2 regions of the Brachybacterium sp. HMSC06H03 genome follow, and region 1 is predicted to be linked to the other one. Evidence: predicted binding sites of a transcription regulator. Region 1 holds the regulator's gene; the other holds the start of a gene.

Region 1 (7,125 bases):
GGACCGCCGCTGGGGCCGCGTCTTCACCGACCAGGGCCGCGCCGGTGCCTACTTCCGCGTGCTCGTCGAGGGCGAGGTGCGCGCCGGCGACGCGATCGAGGTGCTCGAGCGCCCGGACCACGGCGTGACCATCGCCGACGCCTTCCGGGGACTGGGCGCCGTGCAGGCCCGCGCCCTGCTCGACTGGGCGGAGGCTAGCGGCACCGTGCTGTACGAGACGCTCGTCGGCGCCGCGCAGAAGACGCTCGCCAGAGCGGGGGAGCGCGAGGACTTCCCGGAGCGGCTGCGCTCCACCGGACGGGGCCTCGGTCTCGGTCTCGGGCTGTGACGGTCGTGAAGGACCTCTCCGCCTACATCCACGTTCCGTTCTGCGCCGTGCGCTGCGGGTACTGCGACTTCAACACCTACACGAACGCCGAGCTGGGCGGCGGCGGGTCCCAGGCCGAGTACGCGGACAACGCCATGGCCGAGATGGACCTGACCCTCGCCGCGGACCGCGCGGCCGGGTACGAGTACGAGGAGATCTCCACCGTCTTCTTCGGCGGCGGGACCCCCACCCTCCTGCCCGCCGACGACCTGGTCCGCATGCTCGATCATCTCCGCTCCCTGATCCCGCTCGCGGACGGCGCCGAGGTCACCACCGAGGCGAACCCCGACTCGGTCACCCGCGCCTCGCTCTCGCGCCTGGCCGACGGCGGAATCACCCGCGTCTCGATCGGCATGCAGTCCGCGATCCCGTCGGTGCTCGCGACCCTGGACCGCACCCACGACCCCGAACGGGTGCCGCAGGTGGTCCAGTGGGCGAAGGAGGCGGGCCTCCAGGTCAGCCTCGACCTCATCTACGGCACGCCGGGGGAGACCGTCGCCGACGTCGAGACCTCCGTGCGCGCGGCCCTGGCCTGCGAGGTCGACCACCTCTCCGCCTACTCGCTGATCATCGAGGGCAACACCGCCATGGCCCGGCAGCTGCGCCGCGGCGAGATCGAGGCGCCGGACCCCGACGACATGGCCGACAAGTACGAGCTCGTCGACGACCTCACGCGCGAGGCGGGCCTGACCTGGTACGAGGTCTCCAACTTCGCCCGCACTCCCGAGCACCGCTCCCGCCACAACCTCGCCTACTGGAAGGGCGGGGACTGGTGGGGGATCGGACCCGGCGCGCACCGCCACCGCGACGGCCTGCGCTCCTGGAACGTGAAGCATCCCAGCCGCTACGCGCGCATGCTCGCCTCAGCCGAACTGCCCGTGGCGGACAGCGAGCAGGTCGCCGCCGAGGACCGGCTCGTCGAGCGGATCATGCTCGAGCTGCGGATCGCCGACGGCCTCGCCGTCGACGTCGTGCCTGAGCAGAACCGCTCGATGCTCGAGGTGCACCGCGATCGGGGCCACCTCGATCCCGACGCCCTCGCCGCAGGCCGCGCGGTCCTCACCAGGGAGGGGCGTCTGCTCGCCGACGGGGTGATCCGCGACCTCGTGCCCTGAGACCCCTCGACCGCGGAACGATCTCGACGACCGAGCCCGTCGAGCCCGAGGCGACCGAGGCGATCAAATGGGGCAGCCCCGCCTTCGTCCACCCCCGCGGCACGATCCTGCTCGTCATCAGCACCCACACGGCGCACGCGAACTTCACCGTCACCCCGAGCGCGAAGGAGGCCTTCGCCGACGAGCTCGAGGGGCTCGAGACCGGCAAGGGCAGCGTGAAGCTCCCCTACGACACGCCGATGCCGGGGGACCTGCTGCGGCGCATGGCGCGCCACCGTCTCACCGAGTTCGAGCAGGACGGCGTGAACTGGATGTGACGGGCCGCGGCGCCGTGCGGCAGGACCCTGCGCGCGGTGTCGAGTCCTGGCCCACCGCGTCCGGCCCGGGCGCGCGGCATCCGGTTCCGGCGCGCGGCAACGGCCGCCCGCGCCCCGACATGCAGGAGCCCCCGGGAGCGACTCCGGGGGCTCCTGCGTCCGGCCGTCGGCCGTGACTCAGCTGCTGCGGACGCGGATCACTTCACGAGGCGGATGTTGACGGGGTAGTTCCACCACTCGCCCTGGTAGGCCTTCACCGCGCCGATGATGGCGAAGACGACGTGGACCAGCGCCGGGACGCCGATGAGGGCGAAGAGCACCGAGCCGAAGCCGAAGGTGATGACCGTGATGATCGTGAAGACGATGGCGAGCGCGATCTCCACGATCAGGGTCGCGATCGCCGCGTTCAGCGCCTCCGCCGCGTTGTAGCGGACGAAGCGGTTGCGGTCCTTGTAGACCAGGAAGATGATCAGCGGGCCGAGCCAGCCGAGGAAGCCGGCACCGATCACGTAGCCGACGATCGCCGAGAGATGCGCGAACATCGCCCAGAGCTTCGTGTCGGACTCGGTGGTGGGCTGGCCGATCAGCGGGCCGTCGAAGACGCCCTTGACGTGGGCGGGGGCCTGGTCGGGGTTCATGGTTCCTCCGGGTGAAGTCTGTCCGTGGGCGGCGTGGGGAGCGTGCTGCTGCGCGTGCGGAGCATGCTGCTGCCCGTACGGCTGCTGAGCGTGGGCCTGCTGCGCGGAGGGCTGGGCCGGCGAGGGCGCCCCGTAGGGGGAGGGCGGCGCTGCGGCCGGAGCGGCCGAGCTCGCAGACTGCCCGTAGGGATCCGCCTGCTGAGCGGAGCCCGGCTGCGCGTAGGGGTCCTGCTGCGCGAAGGGATCATGCAGCGCGGCGGGGGCCGGCTGCGCGCTGGGAGCGGACTGCGCGAAGGGATCGTAAGGATGCTCTGCCGGGTCCGAGGTCGCGCTGCCCTGCTCCTGCGGCGCGGGGGCGGCAGGCGCGTCGATGTCGAGGTGGTCCGAGGCCGGGCGCGCGGCAGGCTGCTCGGGCAGCGAGTCGGAGGCGGGGGTGCCGGGCTCGGTGCCGTACGGGTCGTGCGGATGCGGAGTCTGGCTCATGGGATCCTTCTTCGTCTCGGTCGGCGCGGGTGCCGTCGTCTCGGGTGACGGGTTCACCCTAACGAGCCTGGGCCCCCGCGGTCAGCGCGGCGGTCCGCCGCATCCGCTGGGGGATATCCCCCCGGTGGGCTGGCGAGAGTCGCCGTCGGCCGCACCGAGAGGCGCATCGACGGCTCGCCTCCCCGTCCCGTGCAGCGGCTCGGTCAGCCCTGGTCGACGGTGACGAAGTCGATGAGCTCCTCGATGCGCCCCGAGAGTGTCGGCTCGACATCGGCGTAGGAGCGGACCGTGGAGAGGATCCGCTTCCAGCCCAGGCCGATGTCGGCCTTGTCCTCGTGGGGCCAGCCGAGCGCAGCGAGGGAGCCGACCTTGATGTCCGTCCCCCTGGGGATGTGCGGCCACTCCTTCAGTCCTACGCGTGCGGGCTTCACGGCCTGCCACACGTCGACGTACGGGTGGCCGAGCACGGTGACGTTCCCGCGGGCGCCCGGCAGGGCCATCACCTCGGCCGCGATGCGGGACTCCTTCGACCCCTTCACCAGGTGGTCCACCAGGATCCCGAGCCGGCGGCCGGGGGAGGGGCCGAACTCGCGCACGCGCTCTGCGAGGTTGTCGGCGCCCTCGAGCTGCTCGACGACGATGCCCTCGATCCGCAGGTCATGGCCCCACACCTTCTGCACCAGCTCCGCGTCATGGGTGCCCTCGACCCAGATCCGCGAGGCTCGGGCGGTGCGCGCCTTCGCCCCCTCGACGTACACCGAGCCGGAGGCGGAGCGCTTGCGGACCGGCGCCTTCTGCGCCGCCTGCGGGCGGGTGAGGACGACGGGCTGCCCGTCGATCATGAAGCCCGGCCCGAGCGGGAAGGTGCGGCGTCGGCCGCGGCCGTCCTCCAGCTCGACGATCAGCTCCCCGGCCGTCTTCTCCACGAGCGTGATCGCGCCGGTGAAGCCGGTCGAGGCCTCCTCGACGACGAGGTCGCGCTGCGCGGGGACCTCGCGGCCGACGGGGCGGCGGTGGTGATGGGCGGGCGGACCGGAGGAGAGCACATCGGCGCCGTACCGGTCGGGGAAGCGAGCAGGCGGGGTGGACACGGCGGACACTGTAGTCCCGTGGCGAACGCCTCTCTGCGAAGCACGCCGCGGACGCGTACGATTGGCACTTGGCATGGGAGAGTGCCAATGTCCAGGGAGACCCGGGCGCCGGGACGCCCCGGTGCCGGACCGCGCGGCAGGAGGTGCACGACATGGACGACCGCAAGCTCCAGATCCTCGGCGCCATCGTCGAGGACTACGTCTCCACGCGCGAGCCCGTCGGCTCGAAGTCGCTGCTGGAGCGGCACGAGCTCGGCGTCTCCGCGGCGACCGTCCGCAACGACATGTCCGTCCTCGAGGAGGAGGGGCTGATCCACCAGCCCCACACCTCCGCCGGCCGCGTCCCCACCGACAAGGGATATCGCGCCTTCGTCGACCACGTCGCGATGGTCAAGCCCCTCTCCGTCGCCGAGAAGCGAGCGATCCGCACCCTGCTCGAGGACGCGGGGGACGTCGAGGAGCTCCTGGCCCGCACCGTGCGCCTCCTCGCCCAGCTCACCCAGCAGGTCGCGATGGTGCAGTACCCGGCCCGGCGCCAGGCCCGCATCCGCCACGTCGAGCTCGTGAAGGTCGCGGACTCGCTGCTGCTGGTCGTGCTGATCACCGAGTCGGGGCGGGTGGACCAGCGCACCGTCCCCGTCGTCGCCGGTCGCCCCGCCGAGTACTACGCGGCGCTGCGCGACCAGCTCAACCGCGCCGTCGCCGGCCGGGAGGTCACCGACCTCGCAGGCCCGCTGACGGATTACCTCGAGTCCCTGCCCGTCCCCGAGCGGCCCGCCGCCGCGGAGGTGGCCGAGGCGCTCACCGCGCTGGCGGCGACCCGCGCCGAGGACCGCATCATGATGGCGGGTACCGCGAACATCGCCCGCTCCGCCGAGGACTTCGCCCGCGACGTCGAGCCGCTGCTGGACGTCCTCGAGGAGCAGCTGGTGCTGCTGCGCCTGTTCACCGAGATGCACGTCTCCCCGGGGGACGTGCAGGTGCGGATCGGCTCCGAGCTCCACGACCGGGCGCTGCACCAGGCCGCGCTCGTCGGCGCGGGCTACGGCGCCGGCTCCCACCTCGCGATCCTCGGCCCCAGCCGCATGGACTACGCGGCCGGGATCTCGACCGTCCAGGCGATCGCCCGCTACGTCTCCCGATTCCTCGAATGACCGCGCCGGCGGGCCTCCGCGCCCGTCGCCGGCCGTCACCGACCTCCGACCCCCTGTGAAGGACCCACGCCTGTGAACGACGACTACTACGAGCTGCTCGGCGTCTCCCGCGACGCCTCGACCGAGGAGATCAAGAAGGCGTACCGCAAGCTCGCCCGCACCCTCCACCCGGACGTCAACCCGGACCCGGAGGCGGCGGAGAAGTTCAAGAAGGTCTCCCAGGCGTACGAGACCCTCTCCCATGCGGACAAGCGCCGCCAGTACGACATGGGCGGCGGCCCGGGCATGGGCGGCTTCCCCGGCGGCGGCGCCGGATTCGACTTCAACGACATCTTCGACATGTTCGCCGGAGCCTCCGGGATGCGCGGGCGCAACCAGGGCCCCGTCCCGCGCCAGCGCCGCGGCGGCGACGTGCTGCGCCGGGTGAAGATCGAGCTGCGCGACGTCGTCTTCGGCACCGAGCAGGAGGTCACCTTCCGCACCGCCGTGCTGTGCGAGCGCTGCTCCGGCTCCTGCGCCGAGCCGGGCACCAGCCCCACCCGCTGCACCGCCTGCAACGGGTCCGGCCACGTCCAGCGCGTCCAGCAGTCGCTGCTGGGCCAGATGGTCACCATGGCGCCCTGCCCCACCTGCGAGGGCCATGGCGACGTGATCGAGAGCCCCTGCACCGGCTGCTCCGGCCACGGACGCACCGCCACCGAGCGCACCGTCACCGTGCGCATCCCCTCCGGCGTCGAGAACGGCACCCGCATCCAGCTGCGCGGCGAGGGCGAGACCGGCGAGGCCGGCGGCCCCTCCGGCGACCTCTTCGTGGAGCTGTCCGTCAAGGACCACGAGATGTTCGACCGCGCCGGCGACGACCTGGTCACCACGGTCTCCGTGCCGATGACCACCGCCGCGCTCGGCGCGACGATCCCGCTGGAGACCTTCGACGGGGAGCAGGAGCTCGATGTCCGTCCCGGCGCCCAGCCCGGCGAGGAGATCGTCCTCAAGGGCCTCGGCGTGACCCCGCTGCGCCGCGAGCGCCGCGGAGACATCCGCGTGGTCCTCGACGTGGACGTGCCCACCGCGCTCACCGACGAGGAGCGCGAGCTGCTCGAGCGCTTCGCCGCCCTCCGCGGCGACGAGGCCACCCGCCCCAAGAACCACGGCGGCCCGTTCGCGAAGCTTCGCGAGCGCCTGAACCTCTGAGGCGGGAGAGCCCGTGCCCACCACCCCGCCCGGCTTCCTGATCCTCGACGAGGCCCTCGCCGCCGCCCGTGAGGGAGACCAGCTCGAGCTCGCCGGCGACGAGGGCCGCCACGCGGCCAAGGTCGCCCGGATCGGGGTGGGGGAGCAGCTGCTCCTCACCGACGCCCCCGGCCGACAGGTCCTCGCCGAGGTCACCGCCGCCCGCAAGGAGGCGCTCGACCTGCGCCTGCTCGCGGACCCGTCCCCGGCCGTGCAGCGTCTGCCCCGACTCGCGCTGGTGCAGGCCCTCGCGACCGGCGGCCGCGACGAGCAGGCCGTCGAGTCCGCGACCGAGCTCGGCGCCGACCGCATCGTCCCGTGGATCGCGAAGCGCTCCGTCTCCGTATGGCGGGGGGAGAAGCTCGCCAAGGGCCGCGCGAAGTGGGAGGGCACCGCCCGCGCCGCCGTCAAGCAGTGCCGTCGGCCCGGCATCCCCGCCGTCGACGCCCCGATGACCACGAGCGCGCTCGTCGAGGACCTGCGCGCCCGCGCAGCCGACGGGACGCTCGTGCTCGTCCTGCACGAGCAGGAGTCCGTCGGCGTGATGAGCCTCGCCGAGGAGCTGCGTGGTGCGAGCGAGGCCGGCATCGAGGAGATCGTCGTGGTCGTCGGCCCCGAGGGCGGGATCGACGAATCCGAGCTGGAGGCGCTGCGCGAGGCCGGTGCCCGGACGGTGCTGCTGGGCCCCGAGGTTCTGCGCTCCTCCACCGCCGGCCCGGCAGCCCTCGCG
Region 2 (7,125 bases), on a different contig from region 1:
TGGGAGGCGACGAACACGGCCTGCTCGGTGCCGACCACGGCGGCGAGCGCCACGATCGAGGGGAGGCCGATCGCGATCGCGATCGGGGCGCCGACGCCGATGAGCACGACGACTCCGGCGATGAGGATGACTCCGGCGAGAGTTGCGGGATCCACGGCTCAGGCCTCCTTCTGCTCGGTCGGGGTGGCGGGCGAGGCCGGAGAGGTCGACGCGGCCGGCGGAGCGGTCACATCGGCTCCTGCCGGTCCGTCGGCCGCTGCTGTCCCGTCGGCACCGGCGGCGTCGAGAGCGGCCTCGGTCTGGGCGTCGTGACCGGCGAGCATGTCGTCGCCGCGCGCGGCGCGCACGAGGTCCTCGAGGGCGAACAGGGCGATGAGCACGCCTGCGATCGGCAGGGCCAGGTACATCTGTCCCACGGTCACCGGCATGCCCGGGATCGCCTGGTCGAAGGAGATCGACATGCCGCGGATCCCACCCCAGACCAGGCCCAGCAGCGCGAAGGCGAGGACGGAGAGCTCGACGAGCACGGACGTGATGCGCTGCGCGGAACGGGGCATCAGGCGGGCGAAGAAGTCCACCGCCACATGGCCCCGCTCCCCGAACACCATCGCGACGGAGAACAGCACCAGCCAGATGAAGAGGTACTGGGAGACGGTGGTGGTCCAGCCGCTGGGCGACTGCAGCACCTGGCGGGTGAACACCTGCCAGAACACCACGAGCACCAGCACCACGAACAGGGCGATGCTGATCCAGGTCAAGCCCTGGACGGTCCTCCTGCGCGGCGCACTCATCGCTCCACCCCCATCTCGTCGGCGAGCGCGCGGACGCGCTCGTACAGGTCCTCGTCCTCGGGGCTGTCCAGGAAGGAGCGCCCCACCTCCTCGATCGCCGGGGTGAACGCCTCGGGATCGGGCTCGGTGATCTCCACGCCGGCCTCCTCCATCGCCTGGATGCTGGCCTCGGTCTCCTGCGCCCACAGCGTCACGAACTCCTCCTGCGCGGCGGTGAAGGACTCGGTGAACGCGGTCCGGTCGGCCTCGTCCATCTCCTCGATCCGGTCCACGTTGGCCATGACGTAGTCCAGGCCGACGAGGTGGTTGGTGAGGGTGAAGTGCGGGGCGATCTCGTAGTGGCGCTGGGTCACGTAGCTGACCTCGTTGTTCTCGGCGCCGTTGAGCACCCCGGCCTGCAGGGCGGTGTACACCTCGCCGTAGGCCATCGGGGTGGGCGAGGCGCCGAGCGCACGGGTCAGCTCCATGAACACGTCGGACTCCTGAACACGGATCTTGAGCCCGGCGAGGTCCTCGGGCCCCTCGATCGGGCCGCGGTCGGTGTAGACGTGGCGGGAGCCCTGGGTGAAGCCGCCGAGCACCCGCAGGCGGCGCTCGTCCTCGAGGGAGGAGAACAGCTCGCCCACGATCGAGTCGTCCTTGAGCACGGCGGTCTGGTGCTCGATGTCCACGAAGGCACCGGGCAGGTTCAGGGGCCGGAACGCCATGGAGAGGTTCTCGACCTGCGGCGCGGAGATCACGGCCATGTCGACGCTGCCGTCGGAGACGAGCTGGACCACCTCCTGCTGCGCGCCGAGCGCCTCGTTGGCGTAGACGCGGGCTCCCCACCGGCCCTCGGTCGCCTCGGCGAGCTTCTCGCCGAAGGCCGTCAGCGCGAGATAGCTGGGGTGCGTCTCGGTCTGGTTCAGGGAGACCGTCAGGATGTTCTCGACGTCGGTGGCGGCGCCGGCGTCGTCCGGTGCGCAGCCGCCGAGCGCGAGCGCTCCGGCGCCCAGCAGCGGGATCCCTGTCAGCAGTGTGCGCCGCACCGGGCGTGGCGTCGGCGGTCTCGGGGTCGTCCTCGACCTCATGCGTTCCTCCTCCTCAAGGCGTCGAGGAGTCGCACAGCGGCGTCCTCGACGGGGTACGCCGCCCATCCTGACCGCGAACGCGGCGGACCGCCGGTCCTTGCCGGAGGTTTCCCGCGTGGTCAGCGGGCGGTGAGCGCCTCGCGAATCGCGGCGAGGGTGGCGGGGATGCCCTCCCGTGCCGCCTCGTGGCGAATCGCGATCTCCTCCTCCGCCCGGTCGCCATAGCGCTCGAGGAACACCTCCTCGAGGCGCGCGGTGGTGCGGGTGTACTCGGTCAGCTCGGTCCCGCCGCCGTCCGCCGGCCGCATCCGGTAGCCCCATTCGGCACGGCCCGGACCCACGGACCAGGCGAAGTGCTCCCCGGGCACGTCCGCGATCACCTCGGAGACGGTCTCCCACTCCCGCACCGGGGTGCGGTTGTGGCCGATGAACCGGGCGCCGACGCCGCGCCGCTCGTCCTCCCACTCGCAGCGGTGGCACTGCCGGCTCCACTCCCCCGTCCGGGTGACGTCGCTGAGCAGCGCGTGCACCTCCTCCGGGTCGGCGTCGACGTGGATCGAGTCCTGCAGCTCATAGGTCATGGCGTCATTGTGTCGTGCACGGCGCCCCGGGTCCGGACAGCAACGAGCCCCGACCCTCGTCAGAGGATCGGGGCTCATCGAGCGCTCGGGTGGAGCGGCAGGTGATCAGCAGATCACATCATGCCGCCCATGCCCCCCATGCCGCCCATGTCGCCGCCGGCGGCCGGGGCCTCGGGCTCCGGCTTGTCGGCCACGACGGCCTCGGTGGTGAGGAACAGGCCCGCGATGGACGCGGCGTTCTGCAGCGCGGAGCGGGTCACCTTGACGGGGTCGATGATCCCGGCCGAGACCAGGTCCTCGTACTCGCCGGTGGCCGCGTTCAGGCCCTGGCCGACGGGCAGGCCCTTGACCTTCTCCGCCACGACGCCGCCCTCGAGACCGGCGTTGACCGCGATCTGCTTGAGCGGTGCCTCGATGGCGACCTTGACGATGTTGCCACCGGTGGCCTCATCGCCCTCGAGGGCGAGCTTGCCGAAGGTGTCCGCACCGGCCTGCAGCAGAGCGACGCCACCACCGGCGACGACGCCCTCGTCCACGGCGGCCTTGGCATTGCGCACGGCATCCTCGATGCGGTGCTTGCGCTCCTTGAGCTCGACCTCGGTCGCGGCGCCGGCCTTGATGACGGCGACGCCGCCGGCCAGCTTCGCGAGGCGCTCCTGGAGCTTCTCGCGGTCGTAGTCCGAGTCGGAGTTCTCGATCTCGGCGCGGATCTGGGAGACGCGGCCGGCGATGCGGTCGGCGTCGCCGGTGCCCTCGACGATGGTGGTCTCGTCCTTGGTGACGACGATCTTGCGCGCCTGGCCGAGCTGCTCGAGACCGGCGGTCTCCAGCTTGAGGCCGACCTCCTCGGCGATGACCTGGCCGCCGGTGAGGATGGCCATGTCCTCCAGCATCGCCTTGCGGCGGTCGCCGAAGCCGGGGGCCTTGACGGCCACGGACTTGAAGGAGCCCTTGAGCTTGTTCACCACGAGCACCGCGAGGGCCTCGCCCTCGACGTCCTCGGCGATGATCGCCAGCGGCTTGCCGGCCTGGATGACCTTCTCCAGCAGCGGCAGCAGGTCCTTGACGGAGGACACCTTGGAGGAGAGCAGGAGGATGTAGGGATCCTCGAGCACGGTCTCCTGGCGCTCGGCGTCGGTGACGAAGTACGGCGAGATGAAGCCCTTGTCGAAGCGCATGCCCTCGGTGAGCTCCAGCTCGAGGCCCATGGTGTTGGACTCCTCGACCGTGATCACGCCCTCCTTGCCGACCTTGTCGAGGGCCTCGGCGATGAGCTCGCCGATGGCCGGGTCGGCCGCGGAGATGGCGGCGGTGGAGGCGATCTGCTCCTTGGTCTCGATCTCCTTGGCCTGCTTGAGCAGGGTCTCGGAGACCGCGGCCACGGCCTGGTCGATGCCGCGCTTGAGCGCGATCGGGTTGGCGCCCGCGGCGACGTTGCGCAGGCCCTCCTTGACCAGGGCCTGGGCGAGGACGGTGGCGGTGGTGGTGCCGTCGCCGGCGATGTCGTCGGTCTTCTTGGCGACCTCCTTCACCAGCTCGGCGCCGATCTTCTCGTAGGGATCGTCGAGCTCGATCTCCTTGGCGATCGACACGCCGTCGTTGGTGATGGTGGGGGCGCCCCAGGACTTCTCGAGCACGACGTTGCGACCCTTGGGGCCGAGGGTGACCTTGACGGCGTCGGCGAGCTGGTTCATTCCCCGCTCGAGGCCGCGCCGGGCCTCCTCGTCGTAAGAGATGAGCTTGGCCATTGTGGAATCTCTCCCGTGTCTGTGATGTCCACCCGGCCCAGTGCCCGCGACGGACGGGAGCCGACTCCGTGTTCATGTCCCACGGCGCCGACGCCCTCACGGGGCCGGAATGTTCAGGTCCCGGTGCGCGGAGGCGATGTGCGCGAGGCTGTCACTCCCGTGCACCGAGTGCCAGATCATCATAAGCACTCTGCCCCTGAGAGTGCTAACTCTCCGCGAGGAGCGGACACGGCCCCGTCGTCCGGCCCGGACGTCGTCGGGGGTCACCCTCGTCGAACGGCACCGACGGGCGCGCACCCCGTCCGGTCCACACGGCCCGCACACACCGACGCGCCGCCCCTCCCGGAGGAGGAGCGGCGCGTCGCGGGGGCAGCAGGGGCGGCTGGGGAGGGGTCAGCCCTCGCCCTCGCCGCCCTGATCACCTTGGTCGCCGTCGCCGCTGTCGCCCTCGTCGCCGCCGTCACCGGGCTCGGTGACCGCGATGAAGGTCAGGGGCGAGTCGTACTCGTCGCTCTGGCGGGCCTCGCCGGCGCCGACCTGCTCGGCGAGCGCCTGGGCGGTGTCCGCGTCGGCCTCGTCGCGGTAGAACACGACGGGCTCCTGCTGGGGGCTGTCGGCGGTGGCGACGCTGACGTCCTCCCAGCCCTCGCCCTGGAGCTCCCCCTGCCAGGTGCCGGCGAGGCCGTTGATGCTGCCGGCGTTGATCACCTGGACGGGCACGGAGAGGTCGGGCTCCGGGGCGGGCTCCTCCGAGGGGCTCTCCTCGGGGGCGGCCTCGCTCGAGGCGCTCTCGGAGCTGGAGGCCGGGCCCTCGGCGCCGTCGTCGCCGCCGCCCATGCCGCCGATCACGAAGAGCAGCACCACCAGCAGCACCACGGCCGCGCCGATGATGATGATGTACAGCAGGTTCTCCCGCCAGAAGGGGAGCTCGGCGCGGTGGGCGCCGTGGAAGGTGACGGCGTCCGCCTCGTCGTCGAATCGGTCCGGCGGGTAGGGATACTGGGAATCAGCCACGGACCCATTTAACATGGTCGACCCGGATCGGGGGTGGAGCACACGCCCCGGAGACGGATGGCTCAGGCCACGCGATGGTCGCCGCCGAGGGAGGCGCCGCGTTCCTCGGAGGTGCGCCGGGCGCGGAGCCGGTTGACGACGGCGGGGGCCGCGCGCAGCGCCGCCGGCTCGTCGAGCAGGGCGTTCAGCCGCACGTAGTAGGCGACCTTCGACAGCCCGATCTCCTCGCGGATCGCCCGCTCCTTCGCGCCGACGTAGCGGAAGGTGCGTCCCTCGAGCGCGAGGATCCGCCGGTCCCGCTCGGTGAGCGCCCCCTGCGGCCCCGGCTGCGCGCCCTCGGACGGCACGCGCTCGGACGACATGCGCTCCGACGACGGGGCGTCGGTGGGGCGCACGTCGGCGCGGGCGGGCTCGTCGGAGGCGGAGGGCATGGTCCGAGGCTACGCAACCGCGCCCGCTCCCCCGCGCTGCCACGCCGCCGCCCTGCGCAGGTCGTGAGGGATGCCTCGCCGGGAGGGGCCGACGCGCCCCGTCGGCGCCGCCCGCGGATGGTTGACTGCCTCCATGGCTGCTCCCCTGACCGAGATCATCGCCCCCGACTGGGCCGAGACCCTCCGCCCCGTCGAGGACCGCCTCCACGAGATCGGCGGCTTCCTGCGCGAGGAGGTCCGCGCGGGCCGCGGCTACCTGCCGGCCGGCGAGGCGGTGCTGCGCGCCTTCACCCGGCCGATGTCCGAGGTGCGGGTGCTGATCGTCGGCCAGGACCCGTATCCCACCCCGGGGCACCCGATCGGTCTGTCCTTCGCGGTGGAGCGGCACGTGCGCCCGCTCCCCCGCTCCCTGACCAACATCTACAAGGAGCTCGAGAGCGATCTCGGCATCGCCCCCGCCGCGCACGGCGACCTCTCCTCCTGGCAGGACCAGGGGGTGCTGCTGCTGAACCGGGTCCTCACCGTCGCGCCCGGCGCCCCGGCCTCCCACCGACGTCGAGGCTGGGAGGAGATCACCGAGCACGCGATCCGCGCCCTGGTGGCCCGCGGCGGGCCGCTCGCGGCGATCCTCTGGGGCCGTGACGCGCAGTCGCTGATCCCGCTGCTGGGCGAGGTGCCGCATGTGGCGAGCCCGCACCCGAGCCCCCTGTCGGCCTCTCGTGGCTTCTTCGGCTCCCGTCCCTTCTCGCGGGTGAACGCGCTGCTCGAGGCGCAGGGCGCCGGCCCCGTGGACTGGCGGATACAGGACTGAGGTCGGGCTGGGACCGGGCCTGGGCCGAGAGCGCGCCGGTCCCGCCGCGGGGCGAGCCCCACAGCCTCGCGCCCGACGGGACGGGAGGAGACCGCACGGTCCGTCGGCCGCCGAAGGTGTCCGCGCCGCCGCGGCGGACACTACTGTGGGGACATCGCGTCCGCCGTCCCAGCCGCCGTGGAGGTCCCGATGCCCCTGAACCCCGCCCAGTTCTCCCCGCAGGGCCCGGGGGTCGACTACGACCCGCACTGGTACCGCAAGGCCGTGTTCTACGAGGTGCTGGTGCGCGCCTTCGCCGACGGCAACGGCGACGGGACCGGTGACTTCACCGGCCTCATCGAGCGCCTGGACTACCTGCAGTGGCTCGGCATCGACTGCCTGTGGCTGCCGCCCTTCTTCGCCTCCCCGCTGCGGGACGGCGGCTACGACATCTCCGACTACGAGCAGGTGCTGCCGGAGTTCGGCTCGATCACCGACTTCGAGCGACTGGTCTCCGAGGCGCACCGGCGCGGGATCCGCGTGATCATCGACCTGCCGATGAACCACACCTCCGACAAGCACCCCTGGTTCCTCGAGTCCCGCTCCGACCCCGAGGGCCCGTACGGGGACTTCTACGTCTGGTCCGACACGGACGAGAAGTACCAGGACGCGCGCATCATCTTCGTGGACACCGAGGAGA

The links. Region 1 encodes HrcA, which represses chaperone genes, less so after heat shock. Its sites were predicted from a motif close to TTNGCACTCGNNNNNNNCGAGTGCNAA; they were not measured.
Region 2: a site for HrcA is predicted at 4,373-4,399, ahead of groL (chaperonin GroEL). Genes of this name have one in related genera too.

Annotation. Positions count from the first base shown of each region.
Region 1 is NZ_KV788713.1:2,492-9,616, forward strand. Features, by position in the region: gene HMPREF3159_RS04945 (MOSC domain-containing protein) at 1-328, shown strand, start outside; gene hemW (radical SAM family heme chaperone HemW) at 325-1,482, shown strand; gene HMPREF3159_RS18050 (iron chaperone) at 1,503-1,799, shown strand; gene HMPREF3159_RS04960 (DUF4870 domain-containing protein) at 1,997-2,920, opposite strand; gene HMPREF3159_RS04965 (DUF3097 domain-containing protein) at 3,124-4,020, opposite strand; gene hrcA (heat-inducible transcriptional repressor HrcA) at 4,164-5,165, shown strand; gene dnaJ (molecular chaperone DnaJ) at 5,238-6,356, shown strand; gene HMPREF3159_RS04980 (16S rRNA (uracil(1498)-N(3))-methyltransferase) at 6,370-7,125, shown strand, end outside.
Region 2 is NZ_KV788640.1:2,017-9,141, reverse strand. Features, by position in the region: gene HMPREF3159_RS00730 (TRAP transporter large permease) at 1-155, opposite strand, end outside; gene HMPREF3159_RS00725 (TRAP transporter small permease) at 159-758, opposite strand; gene HMPREF3159_RS00720 (TRAP transporter substrate-binding protein) at 788-1,861, opposite strand; gene HMPREF3159_RS00715 (SRPBCC family protein) at 1,981-2,442, opposite strand; gene groL (chaperonin GroEL) at 2,556-4,190, opposite strand; gene HMPREF3159_RS00705 (LytR C-terminal domain-containing protein) at 4,584-5,204, opposite strand; gene HMPREF3159_RS00700 (DUF3263 domain-containing protein) at 5,267-5,635, opposite strand; gene HMPREF3159_RS00695 (uracil-DNA glycosylase) at 5,769-6,446, shown strand; gene treS (maltose alpha-D-glucosyltransferase) at 6,636-7,125, shown strand, end outside.